3 regions of the Micromonospora sp. NPDC050980 genome follow, and region 2 is predicted to be linked to each of the others. Evidence: riboswitches for the same ligand, from Rfam matches in the RefSeq annotation. Region 2 holds a riboswitch; each other region holds the start of a gene.

Region 1 (4,342 bases), on a different contig from region 2:
AGGTCGTCCGGCGCGACCTCGTCGACGTAGCGGACGGTGGCCTTCTCGGTGGCGTAGTTCACCGTCGCCTCGACGCCGTCCAGCCGGTTGAGCTTCTTCTCGATCCGGGCCGCGCAGGACGCGCAGGTCATTCCGCCGATCGTCAGCTCGATCAGGTTCGGCGCGGTGGGCAGCGCCTTGCCCGTGGTGGTCATCGCGGTACCTCCCCGCTCGGGTCGCCGGTCGCGTGGCCGGTGTCGTGGTCGGTTTCGGCGGACCGTTTGCCGGTCACGCCCCGACGAGGTCGTAGCCGGCCTCGTCGACGGCGGCGCGGACCGCGCCGGTGTCCAGTGGGTCCTGGCTGGTGACGGTGACCCGGCCGGTGACCAGGTCGACCTGGACGTCGGTGACGCCCGGCAGCGCGGTCAGCTCGGCGCTTACCGCGTTGACGCAGTGGCCGCAGGTCATGCCGTTCACCTGGTAGGTGGTGTCCATCTCGCCCTCCGATCTGATACCCCTAGGGGGTACAAGCCGTACGCTACCATACCCCCGAGGGGTACGCTATCCTCGGCGCATGACCGCGCCGTCCACCCCGACCCGGGGCTACACCGCCAGCAAGGACCAGCTCCTCGCCCGGCTCCGTCGCGTCGAGGGCCAGGTGCGGGGCATCGAGAAAATGGTCGAGGACGACCGTTACTGCATCGACGTGCTGACCCAGATCTCGGCCATCCAGGCCGCACTGGACAAGGTCGCCCTGGGCCTGCTCGACGGCCACGCCCGGCACTGCATGCACGAGGGCGCGGCCGAGGGCCGAGCCGACGAGATGGCCACCGAGATGATGGCCGCCGTCGGCCGCCTGATGAAGCGCGGCTGACCCACCCGACCACCCGCCGTGACAGTTGGGAGACGCCGTGGGCGCCGACCACACCCGACCCGCCCCCGCGCCGCCGCGCGTGCGTCGCCTGCTCCTGGCGACCGTGGTGCCGCTCTTCGTGCTCACCGTGATCGCGGCGCTGGTGCTCTGGCCCAGGCAGGGGCCGGAGCCGGCGGCCGGTGAGAACGTGCCGCGCCACCACGGCACGGTGACCCGGGTGGTGACCGAACCCTGCCCACCGACCCCGGAGGCGCCGGCCGGCGGCGACGGCCCGTGCGGCACCGTCACCGTCGCCGCCGAGCAGGGCCCGGACGCGGGCCGGCTGGTCGAGACGCCGATCCCGGCGGGGCCCGGCGCGCCGCGGATCGAGGTCGGCGACGAGGTGATCCTGGTCGAGCTGACCGACCCGGCCGACCGCACGGTGAAGACCTACAACATCGCCGAGCACCAGCGCGGCACGCCGCTGATCTGGTTGGTGGCGCTCTTCGCCGCCGCGATCGTGGCGTTCGGCCGCTGGCGCGGGCTGGCCGCGCTCGGCGGGCTGGTGGCCAGCTTCGCCATCCTGCTCGGCTTCGTACTGCCCGGGATCTCCGCCGGGCGATCGCCGCTGCCGGTGGCGATCGTCGGCGCCGCGCTGATCATGTTCGTGGTGCTCTACCTGACCCACGGGATCACCGCCCAGACCTCGGTGGCGGTGCTCGGCACGCTCGGCAGCCTGGTGGTCACCGGTGTGCTCGGCACGCTGGCCACCGCCGCCACCCACCTGACCGGCTTCGGCAGCGAGGACGCCACCACACTGTCCATGTTCCAGGGCGACGTGGACCTGCACGGGCTGCTGCTGGCCGGCATCATCATCGGCTCGCTGGGCGTGCTGGACGACGTGACGGTCACCCAGTCGGCGACCGTCACCGAGCTGGCGCGCGCCAACCCGGGGCTGTCCCGGCGGCAGCTCTACCGCGCGGCCACCCGGGTCGGCCGCGCGCACATCGCGTCCACCGTGAACACCATCGTGCTGGCGTACGCCGGCGCCTCGCTGCCGCTGCTGCTCCTGCTGGTCGCCGACTCCCGCCCGGTGGGCGAGCTGCTCACCAGCGAGTTCCTCGCCCAGGAGATCGTCCGCAGCGCGGTGGCCACGCTCGGCCTGATCGCCGCCGTGCCGCTGACCACCGCGCTGGCCGCGGTCGTCACCACCGCCGGCCGGCACGCACCGGACACCGCCCCGCCGCCGGCACCCCCGCCGCCCCGGAGGCGGGACGAGGCGCTGGAGGCGCTCGGCGGGTCGCGGCCCGACGACTCCAGAAGTACGCAGGCCGCATGGTGACACTCCGCAGCGTGACGGCCGACGCAAAACGCGATGCTGCTCACGCTGGGCAACGGTGAATTCTCGCGATTGGTCGGCTTCCGGACGTAGATCCCCGGTCGGGATCTCGGGTAACCTCGCCCCCGGTCACCGCCGAAGGCGCGCACCGGCGCCTGCGGTGCCGCCGCCCAATCGCCTTCGGGCGAGCCGGGGAACCAGGTACATGGGGTGAATCCGCGCGAGCGGTAGGGGCCGCTTCCGTCCCGAACCCGTCAGCTAACCCGGTCGGCGGTCGACGGAAGGGAACACTGTGACGGCACCCCTGCGCCGCTGGTCGACACCCGTGGTGTCCGTGCTCGCCGCGTTCGCCGTGCTGGTCGGGCCGACCCCGGCGACGGCCGCCCCGCACAACGCCGCCCCCAAGCCCTCGGGGCACGCGGAGGACGACGAACCACCGCTCATCACCGAGGCGATCGACTCCGCCAACCGGAACTACCTCCAGGCCAAGGCGAAGCTCGCGAAGTCGGAGGAGCGCCAGAAGCGGCTGGCCGCCGAGAAGGCGGCGGCGGAGGCCGAACTGGCGGCGCTCAGCCCGCAGGTCAACCAGATCGCCGCGCAGTCCTACCGGACCGGTCGGATGGGCGCGATGGCGATGCTGTTGGAGAGCAGGTCGCCCGACTCCTTCGTCAAGCGCGTCAGCGCCCTGGACGAGCTCAACCTCTTCAACGCGCAGCGGCTCGCCGCCATCAACGCCGCCCGGAACCGCGCCGAGCAGGCCAAGATCGCGGCCGACGCCGAGGTGCGCGAGCAGGAGAAGCAGACCAACGCGATGGCCCGCGAGAGGGCGGCGGCGCAGAAGGAGCTGAAGCTGGTCGGCGGGCTGGGCTTCACCGGTGGTCTGGTCTCGGCCACCTCGGCGGTCGCCAGGATCGGCCCGGGCCGCACCGCCGACGGTGGTTGGAAGTCTGAGTCGTGCAGCGAGAACGACCCGACCACCTCCGGCTGTGTCACGCCGCGCACGCTGCACGCGTACAAGGAGGTCAAGCGCACCGGCTTCGACCGCTTCGTGGGCTGTTACCGACCGGGCGGGCCGTGGGAGCACCCCAAGGGCCGGGCCTGCGACTGGTCCCTGCAGAACAGCGGCTTCGCGCCGTGGCACAACAACGACACCCGCAGGTACGGCAACGAGGTGGCCGCCTTCCTCATCCGCAACGCGGACCGGCTGGGCATCTACTACGTGATCTGGAACCGGCAGATCTGGTTCCCGGCGACCGGTTGGAGTTCCTACAGCGGGCCGTCCAACCACACCGACCACGTGCACATGTCGCTGCTCTGATCCGGTGGGCACGACCGTAAGGGGCCGCCCTCGGGCGGCCCCTTCTCCGTGTCCGGGCGCGACTCAGCCGGCGAGCGCCGGGTCCGCCGGCGCGGCCGGCGCGGGCAGCGGGGCCGGCGACTTGGCCACCGTTCGCACCTCGCCGCCGCTGAGCCGGTACGACATGCCGACCACCGCGCACGTCCCGCCGGCCACCCGCTCGGCGAGCACCGTCGAGCGGGCCGTCAGGGTCTCCACCGTCTGCGCGATGTGGACGTCGATGATGCCGTCGAGGTCCTCGACGCCCTGCCGGGCGGCGCGGAGCAGGCTCGGTGAGACGGCGTCCACGACCGAGCCCAGGTGTCCGGCCGGGGCGGACCCGGTGCGGACCGCCTCGCGCGCCGCCTGGACCGCGCCGCACGAGTCGTGGCCGAGCACCACCACGAGCGGCGTGCCGAGCACGGTGACCGCGTACTCCACGCTGCCGAGCACCTCGGGGCCGGCGGTGTGCCCGGCGGTGCGCACCACGAAAAGGTCACCGAGGCCCCGGTCGAAGATGATCTCGGCGGCGAGCCGGGAGTCGGAGCAGCCGACGATCACCGCGAACGGGTGCTGCCCGTCGGCGACCGCCGTCCGCCGCCCGGCGTCCTGGTTCGGGTGCTGCGGCACGCCGGTGACGAACCGGTTGTTACCGGACCGCAGCTCGGCAAGAGCCTCATCGGGGGTGCTCGGGGTCATCGCTGCTCACCTCGTCCTCGCGGGGAACGACCAGGCCGGCCGCCGTGTCGGCCTCGCGACCCACCGTCACACGCGGCCGAAGGCTCGTCAAGATTTCGTGATACGCATTTCATACGTCATCGTCCCCGCTCGCGTC
Region 2 (4,342 bases):
GCGGCTGCGCCGGTACGCCGGCGGGGTCCTCTCCCCGGCCGAGATCCGGCTGCTCACCGACGCCTACCGGACGCTCGACAGCGACGGGCTGACCGTGGCCGACATCGCCCTGCTGGACGAGTTGGACGCGCTGCTCGGCACGCCGGTGCGGCGGGCGAAGCCGAAGCGCGACCCGTACCAGCTCGCCGGCGGCGTGCGCGAGCTGAGCACGTACGCCGACCGGCAGCGCGCCGCGCGGGCGGCGACCCGGGAGCGCCCGGCGGACTACCGCGACTACGCGCACGTGGTGGTGGACGAGTCGCAGGACGTCTCGCCGATGCAGTGGCGGATGGTCGGGCGGCGCGGGCGGCTGGCGTCCTGGACGGTGGTCGGCGATCCGGCGCAGACCGCCTGGACCGGTGACCCGCAGGAGCTGGACCGGGCCCGGGACGAGGCGTTGGGGCGGCGCCGCCGGCGCCGCTACGAGCTGACCACCAACTACCGCAACTCGGCGGAGATCTTCGCCGTGGCGGCGGCGGAGATCCGTCGGCTGTACCCGGACCTGGCGCTGCCGGACGCGGTGCGCTCGACGGGCGTACCGCCGGTGCAGCGCGTCGTGCCGGCGGCCGAGTTGCCGGCGGCCACGGTGGAGGCGGTCCGGGCGCTGCTGGCCGAGGTGGAGGGCACGGTCGGGGTGATCACGCCGGTGCCGCGCCGGGACGAGGTGGCCGGCTGGCTGGGCGCGCTCGGCGCCGGCCGCCTCCAGGTGGTGACCAGCCTGCAGGCAAAGGGCATGGAGTACGACGGGGTGGTGCTGGTCGCGCCGGGCGAGATCCGGGCCGACCCCGGCTCCGGGGTCCGCACGCTCTATGTGGCGCTCTCCCGGGCCACCCAGCGCCTGACCACGCTCGACCCGGTGGGATGATCCCACCCTCAGTTGCACACATAGCGATGTGAGCATAGATTGGTTCCGGCCGAGGCACGGGACGGAGGGTGTGCGCGTGGGCGCAGGTCATGACCACAGCGGTGCGGTCGCCAACGCGGCGCAGCGGCACGCGGGGCGGCTCTGGGCCGCCTTCGCGCTGCTCACCGCGCTGATGCTGGTCGAGGCGGTGACCGCCGTCACGACCGGCTCGCTCGCCTTGCTCTCCGACGCCGGGCACATGTTCACCGACGTCCTCGGCATCGGCATGGCGCTCGCGGCGATCAGCGCCACCCGGCGTGCCCGCACCGACCCGCAGCGCACCTTCGGGCTCTACCGGCTGGAGGTGCTCGCGGCGCTGGCCAACGCGGTGCTGCTCGGCGCCGTCGCGATCTACGTCCTGATCGAGGCGGCACGCCGCTTCGGCGAGCCGCCGGAGGTGCTCGCCGGGCCGATGCTCGTGGTCGCCGTGCTCGGCCTGCTGGCCAACATCGCCGCGTTCGCGCTGCTGCGCTCCGGCGCGCAGGAGAGCATCAACCTGCGCGGGGCCTATCTGGAGGTGCTGGGCGACCTGCTCGGCTCGCTCGGCGTGATCGGCGCCGCGCTGGTCATCGCCCTCACCGACTGGTGGTGGGCCGACCCGGTGGTCGCGGTGGCGATCGGCCTGTTCATCCTGCCGCGCACCTGGCGGCTCGGCCGCGCCGCGGTGCGCATCCTGGTGCAGGCCGCCCCGGAGCACCTCCAGGTGACCGCGGTGCACGACCGGCTGGCCGCGGTGCCCGGCGTGGCGGAGGTGCACGACCTGCACGTCTGGACGCTCACCTCGGGCATGGACGTCGCCTCGGCCCACCTGGCCCTCGACGCGGACGCCGAGGTGGCCGCCGTGCTGGGCGCCGCCCGGGCCGCGCTGCACGAGGACTTCTCGATCGACCACGCCACGTTGCAGGTCGAACCCGGAGCGTCGGCCGGGACCTGCGGCCCGACCGAGTGGTAATTGAGGACAGCCTTAAATCCTTGTGGTTATTGTTAGCTTACGCCGGTTTTGTCTGGGTAGCTGGTTCCGGTCGGTGGAGCCGGCCCCGGGCAGCGCCGGTAGGCTCGGTCGCGGCCACACCGCGAGCGCCACTCCGGCGCCCGTGGGCGCGGCCGGCGCCTAATCGCCCGCAGGGCGAGCCGGGGAACCACGTACGTGGGGTGCATCCGCGTCAGCGGTAGGGATCTTCCGTCCCGAACCCGTCAGCTAACCCGGTCGGCGGTTGACGGAAGGAAACCTGAATGCCCACAGCGGCACCTGTACGACGGACGGCCGCCCGGTTGGCGGCCCTGCTCGTGGCGACCCTGGCCCTCGGCGTCGGCACCGCGCCGGTCTCCCCCGCCGTCGCGGCCCGGTCGGCCCCACCGACCGGCCTGCTGGCCGCCGCGCCCGGCGACGACGAGGGCGGCACCCCGACCCTGCGCGCCCAACTCGACGCGGCCAGCAAGGGCTGGCTGGACGCCAAGGCCGCACTGAACCGCTCGGTGACCCGGCAGAAGCAGCTCAACGACCGGCTCCGGACGATCGACGGGGAGCTGACCGAACGCGACGCCAAGGTCGGCGAGATCGCCCAGGTGGCCTACCGCACCGGCCGGATGGGCACCGCCGCGGCGCTGCTCGGCAGCCGCAGCCCGGAAGGCTTCATGGACCGGGCCGCGGCCCTGGAGACGGTCGCCGCGCACGAGGACCGGGCGCTACGCGACCTGATCGCCACCCGGGACGAGGCGATCCGCACCCGCACCGCCCTCGACGGCGAGATCCGGGAACAGCGCAAGCAGGTCACGGTCATGGGCAAGCGCAAGGAGCAGGCCGAACGCGCGCTGGAGGTGGCGAACAACCGCAGCTCCACCAGCCGCGACAGCGACGACGGCGACAGCGTCCGGGGCACGTCCACGGCGAACGCGAAGCCGGCCCGGCGCAACTCCGACGGCTCCTGGCCGGCGGAGTCGTGCAGCGTCAACGACCCGACGCCGGCCAGCGGCTGCATCACGCCGCGCACGTTGCACGCGCTGCAACAGGCCAAGGCGGCCGGCTTCACCCGGTACGTCTCCTGTCACCGGCCCAGCGGCTCGGGCGAGCACCCGAAGGGGCGGGCCTGCGACTTCGCGGCGCAGAAGAACGGCTTCGGCGGCGTCGCCAGCGGCGGCGACAAGACGTACGGCAACAACCTGGCCGCGTACTTCATCCGCAACGCCGACCCGCTCGCCGTGCTCTACGTGATCTGGTTCCGGCGGATCTGGCTGCCCAGCAGCGGCTGGAAGTCGTACAGCGGCGGCAACGGCGACCCGTCCAGCGACCACACCAACCACGTGCACCTGTCGGTGTACTGAGCACCACGCCCCACGGCGTACGCCGGGTGTCGCCGCCCGGGCCACGACGCGGGCGGCGCGGCGGGTGACGATCGGGGCATGAGACGACTCTCCCCCGCCGGCCGGAAGGCGCTGCTCACCGCGCACCTGGCCACCTCGTTGGCTGGCTCGGCAGCGATCTGACGCTGCTCGCGCTCGGCGTGGCCGGGCTGCGCGGGGCCGACCCCGAGGTGGTCTACCCGGCGGCGGCGCTGGTGGCCCCCCGGCTCCGGCACCTCGGCGCGCCCGCCGGGGCCGCCGACGCGCACCTGCGGGTCGACCTGGTGGTGGCGCCGGCCGTCTCCACCACGCTGCTGCTGGTCGCCACCGTGCTGTCGGTATACAAGCCGTGGGGGCGGATGCGGCCGGGGCGTCGGGCCGGCCCGGGGACCGCCGGGGTCAGACCGGCCGGCCCTCCAGGGTCGCGCCGAGACGGGCGGCGAGACCCAGGTGGGCGGCCCGGGCCTGGCGGAACGCGTAGCCGAACAGCGGCGCCGGCGCGGTGAGGGTGATCTCCACGTCGATCCGCACCACACCGTCGGGCTCGTCGCGCAGCCGGGTGTGGTTGCGCACCGTCGTCGCCGGCTGCTGCCGGGCGACGGTGACCACCTCGTCCTCGTTGGCGACCAGCACGTCCGCCTGATAGGTCACCGGGAAGTGCAGCGGACCCAACTCCAGGCGGTCGGTGATCGCATAGCTGGCCAGCGCGCCCGGCCGGGCCGGCACCTGCCGGACCCGCACGATCAACGGATGCAGCTCGCCCTGCCGGCTGAGGTCACCGAGCAGGGCCGCCGCGTCCGCTCGGCTGCACCGGGCCTGCACGGTGTAGCTGAAGCTGTCGCTGCTCTGCAACCGGTCCCCCTCGCCGTCGTGGGTCCGGACGATCGTCCCGTACCAGCGCCGGGCTGGCAACGGGTCGAAGGTCCCCCGGTCGGTGGGGGTCGGGCGGCGCTCAGGCGCCCGGGAGCACCTCGGGGGCGTCGTCGGCGAACCAGGGCTCGGGCGCGCCGAAGAGACCGAGCAGACCGGTCACCCAGAGTTGACGGTGCACGAACCGGC
Region 3 (4,342 bases), on a different contig from region 2:
TCTCCGCCTACCCCGACGCCTACGCCCAGTGGGAGCAGCAGGCGGCAGACCTCGTCCACCAGCACTGGAACAAGTAAGCAGACACGCCGAAGGCCGGCACCCGGAAAGGGTGCCGGCCTTCGACGCGCGTACCGGGAAGGGAGGTCAGGCGGAGTAGCCGCGCGTGGCCATCCAGTTCGCCAGGTCGATCGTGGTCACCCAGTACGACGGCAGCGACGGGTCGGCCGAGTCGGCGATCCGCACGGTCCGGCCGTCGTTCTGGTAGCCGACCACGGCGATGTAGTGGCCGCCCGGGAACGAGTGCCAGCCGCCGTTGGTGTCGGTGGCATCACCGGCGACGTTCGAGACGACCGCCCGCCCGTCGTTGACCGCCCGGACGACGTCGGCCTGGAGCTGGTCGATCTGCCCGCGGGTGGCCGCGCCGGGAATCATTCGCGTCCGGTACGGGTCGCCCTTGACCTGCTGGTTGAGCACCCGGGTGGTGTCCTCGGCGGAGTTGGTGCCCATCTCGGTGGTGCCGAGCGCGACGGCCAGGGTGTCCTGGCTGCGCTCGATGCCGTTGGCGCTGAGCGCGTTGCGCACCGCGGCCGGCCCGCAGTAGTAGTAGGTGGTCTGCGCCTGGTAGTCGTAGTCGAGCACTTTGGTCGACGGCGGCTTCGGCTTGGCCTTGCGGGTGGTGGTGTCCGGGTCGGCGGTCTTCGCCGTCGGTGCGGCGCTGGCGCTGGGCGACGCGCTCGGCGATGCGCTCGGCGACGCGCTCGGCGACGCGCTCGGCGACGGGACGGTGATCCGGGCCTCGCTGCGGCCGGCAGTGTCGCCGAGACGGCCACCGAGGTCGGCCACCGAGGCGGTGTTCTCCTGCCGGACCGGGGCCTCGTCGGCGGTGGTGAGGGCGGCGCCGGTGCCGCCGGCCAGCACGAGGGCGGCTGCCGAACCGGCGATGATCTGGTACGGACGTTCGGTCACGAGGCGCCGCAGTTGACGCTTCAGGTAAGGCTGCACGGTGTTCCTCCACGGGGGGTGAGCGGCACGCGCCGGCCCGGCGCGCGGAGGCACTCACGCGCGCTGGTGGACGGCAGGGCCGCGGGAAGCCACGCCCGGACGGCCGGGCGAGGCAGGGGGTCGGGTGGGCGTCGCCGGTCAGGCGAGCGTCGGCACCCGGAGGCCGTGGAGGCAGGGGGACGATCGGGGGCTGGTGGTCACGAGGATGGAACTCCTTCCGTGGCCGCCGACCGGGTTAGCTGACGGATTCGGGCGGGAAGTACGCCCTACCGCGGCCGTGGCTCGCGGATTCACCCCGGTGTTGCTGTGGGTCCCCGGTTCGTGTGTGCACGATTAGGCGGGTCGGCGCGGCGTCGCCATCGGCGATCGGAAACCGCACCGGACGCGCCGACACTACCGGTGGGTACAGGCCCTGCCAAGCGGCACCACCTGCGTAAACACAACTGCCGACTACGGATTTGGAACAGCCTGTCACTCACTTCCCTCAATGGGACAAGGGGCTGCGACGGGCGCCGGCGGGCGGAAAGAGGGACATCCGGCCGGCGGGGAAACGGGCACCAGGCACCGGACCGGTCATGCGTTCGGGCGACCGCGGGCCGGAGGGCGCAGGTGAGCGGCCTCACCACACTCGGTAACGATTCGGCAGAGGTGGCCCGCTCAGCCCACCCGGGCCGGCCGCCAGCGGGCACCGGACGCGGACGCCGGGGCCGGTACGCGGGTCACCGCCGGGGGCCGGGGCGCCGGAACGGGCCGCAACGCCACCGCAGCCGCAAACGCCTCGGCGGCGAGCGTCCGGGCCGACTCGGCGGCCCGTTCGGCGTCCTGCCAGGCCAGACGCTCCCGTTCGGCGGCCACCTCCCAGCCGGCACGGCGCCCGTCCCGGACCGTGCGGGCCAGCGTGATCTCCTGCTCGGCCGGGTGGCGACGCGGATCCCACCCGTTGCGGTGGGCCAGCACGTCGGCGAGTTGGCGGGCGGTCAGGTCGCCCCGCCAGTGCGCGGCCATGGCGGCGTGGTGCAGCCAGCGTTCCCGGGCCGCGTACTCGGTCGGGGTGCGTGGGGTGCGCGGCGCGGGCAACGCGCCGGCACCGGCCAGACGTCGGGCCGCCGTGTCCGCCTCGTCGTACGCGGTCCAGGCCGTGTCCGCCTCGCTCCGCGCGGTCAGCCACTGCTCGCGGCGGCGGCGGGCGGTCTGCGCCGCGCCGGCGGCGGCCACCGCCACCTCGGCGGCGTAGCGGGTCAGGTCGGCGCGGTGAACGGCTTCGGCGTCGACCGGCTCGACCTCGGTCTCACCGTCGCGTTCGGGACGGGCGACCAGCACGGCGAGCAGGACGAGGGCGAGCACGGTCAGGACCGACCAGATGGCGGCGGCCTCGGGAACCGCGGTGAGGAAGTTGAGGAGAACGGTCTGCGACATGGTCGGCACCTCACGGGAGACGATGGCGGGAGGATCCGCACCGGCCGGTCGGCGCGGGGTCGCGCTCGGGCGGCGCCGGACCACCGAGGGGCGGGTGCGGGGTGAGGTTCGGGTGGATGCGGGCCGGCCGCGCCCGTGGTGGTCAGCGGACGGGTGGGGCCGTGGCGGACCAGGGGCGGGCGGGGCCCGTGACCGGTCAGCGGGCGGGCGGGGCCCGCGGGCCGGCCGGTGCCGCCGATTGCCCGGCCGGGATCGGGAACGGACCGGTCGGCGCGACGGCGGCGCCCGCCAGCGGCGGTTCCGCGACGCCGGCCGGGTCGCTCTGCCGGGTGAGGTCGCGTTGCCGGGCGGCGGGGGAGTCGTCGCGCTCCGGTCGCGGGACGGTCGGCGTGCCGACGGCGGCGCGGACCGTCAGGCCGGCGGCCGGGCCACCCGACGCCGGTGCGGCCACACCCGCCGGCAGCGTGGCGGTGCCGAGCGAGAAGGCGACCACCACGGCCAGGCTGGCCAGCATCCGTGCCGCCCAGCGCGCCACCCACCACACGGGACAGGTGAGCGCGATCGGAAGCACGGGTACAAATTACCGCCGATTCCACAGTGCCGCACCGTCGCCGGGCGTGTCGCGACACCGCCGGGCAGGAACGCCACCGGTAGAGACGCCGGCGGGTAAGGACGCCACCGGGCGGGAACACCAGGGAGCCGGTCGGGCCGCTCAGTCCGGTCGGCGCCGCCCGGCGTACTCGATCGGGCGGGAGGTGTCGTCGGCGGCCGACCTCGGCGCCGGCACACCCGGCGCGGCGGCCGGCGCCCGGCGGCGGGACGGGCCGAGGCGGCGCATCATCGGCACCTCCACCCAGCGGTGCAGGGCGGCGGCGAGCGCCAGGGTGAGCAGCAGGAAACCGAGCACCGCGACCGGACCCCGCCAGCCCGGCAACCCGGTGCCCCAGTCGCCGGTGAGCCGCAGGACGGTCACCATGACCAGCACGTGGACCAGATAGAACGCGAACGAGACCTCGCCGAGCCAGACCATCGGACGGGATCGCCAGGGGGTCCGCCGGCCCCGCACGTCGGCGTCCGCCGCGGCGGCGATGACCAGCAGGTACGCCACGGCGAGCAGCGCCGCCCACAGTTCGGCCCGGATCCACAGTGCGGCGATCACCCAGGTGGCGACGAAGAGCAGGCTGGCCGCGGGGAGGTTGGGGCCACGCCAGCGCTGGCGGCGCATCAGCTCGGCCGCGGCGGCGCCCATCCAGAACTCGAAGGACCGGGTGACCGGGAAGATCTGGGTGAACCACCACCGCTGGTCCTCGGGCACCAGGTGCTGACCGGGCCAGAGCGCCAGGATCAGCAGCGGCGCGGCGACCAGCGCCACCCGCAGCCAGCCGGTGCCGGCCCGGCGCAGCCACGGCACCACCAGCGGCAGGCACAGATAGAAGGCCAGCTCGCAGGAGAGCGACCAGCTCACGTTGTTGACGCTGTAGAAGTAGCCGTTGAGCGGGATCCACGCCTGGACCAGGAACAGGTTGCCGATCGCGGCCCACGGCAGGATCGGGTCGGCGAACCAGGCCGCCACGGCCAGCGCCGCCACGAACGTCACCAGGTGATTCGGGTAGATCTTGGCGAACCGGCGGCGCAGGAACGTCCGCGCGCGCTCGCCGTCCCGGTACGACCAGACCAGCACGAACCCGCTGAGGACGAAGAAGAACTCGACCCCGGAGAGGCCGAGGCTGAACGCCTTGTCCACCACCGCCTTCCACTGCGGCTCGGCGATGATCCGCATGGTGCCGGCGTGGAAACCGAAGACCAGCAGGGCGGCGATCCACCGCAGCCCGGTCAGCGACGGCAGCCGCGGCGCGCGGGTGGTGGTCGGGGCACTGGTCATCCCGGGCACCCTACTCCGGTGGTAGGCGGCCGGTTCCCGCAC

What was found. Region 2 has a riboswitch for cyclic di-AMP ahead of AB0H28_RS12225 (hypothetical protein). Riboswitches for the same ligand answer to the same signal wherever they lie in the genome.
Region 1: linked by a shared signal. The riboswitch ahead of AB0H28_RS20895 (hypothetical protein) and the one ahead of AB0H28_RS12225 (hypothetical protein) in region 2 are both predicted to bind cyclic di-AMP.
Region 3: linked by a shared signal. The riboswitch ahead of AB0H28_RS29615 (C39 family peptidase) and the one ahead of AB0H28_RS12225 (hypothetical protein) in region 2 are both predicted to bind cyclic di-AMP.

Annotation. Positions count from the first base shown of each region.
Region 1 is NZ_JBFAGS010000014.1:57,795-62,136, reverse strand. Features, by position in the region: gene AB0H28_RS20915 (heavy metal translocating P-type ATPase) at 1-194, opposite strand, end outside; gene AB0H28_RS20910 (heavy-metal-associated domain-containing protein) at 268-474, opposite strand; gene AB0H28_RS20905 (metal-sensitive transcriptional regulator) at 554-853, shown strand; gene AB0H28_RS20900 (YibE/F family protein) at 891-2,174, shown strand; cyclic di-AMP (ydaO/yuaA leader) riboswitch at 2,329-2,459, shown strand; gene AB0H28_RS20895 (hypothetical protein) at 2,464-3,489, shown strand; gene AB0H28_RS20890 (carbonic anhydrase) at 3,553-4,206, opposite strand.
Region 2 is NZ_JBFAGS010000006.1:97,956-102,297, forward strand. Features, by position in the region: gene AB0H28_RS12215 (AAA family ATPase) at 1-904, shown strand, start outside; gene AB0H28_RS12220 (cation diffusion facilitator family transporter) at 981-1,895, shown strand; cyclic di-AMP (ydaO/yuaA leader) riboswitch at 2,042-2,172, shown strand; gene AB0H28_RS12225 (hypothetical protein) at 2,177-3,265, shown strand; gene AB0H28_RS12230 (SRPBCC family protein) at 3,683-4,195, opposite strand; gene AB0H28_RS12235 (STAS domain-containing protein) at 4,236-4,342, opposite strand, start outside.
Region 3 is NZ_JBFAGS010000046.1:101-4,442, forward strand. Features, by position in the region: gene AB0H28_RS29615 (C39 family peptidase) at 145-1,002, opposite strand; cyclic di-AMP (ydaO/yuaA leader) riboswitch at 1,212-1,352, opposite strand; gene AB0H28_RS29620 (hypothetical protein) at 1,660-2,418, opposite strand; gene AB0H28_RS29625 (hypothetical protein) at 2,615-2,989, opposite strand; gene AB0H28_RS29630 (acyltransferase) at 3,131-4,300, opposite strand.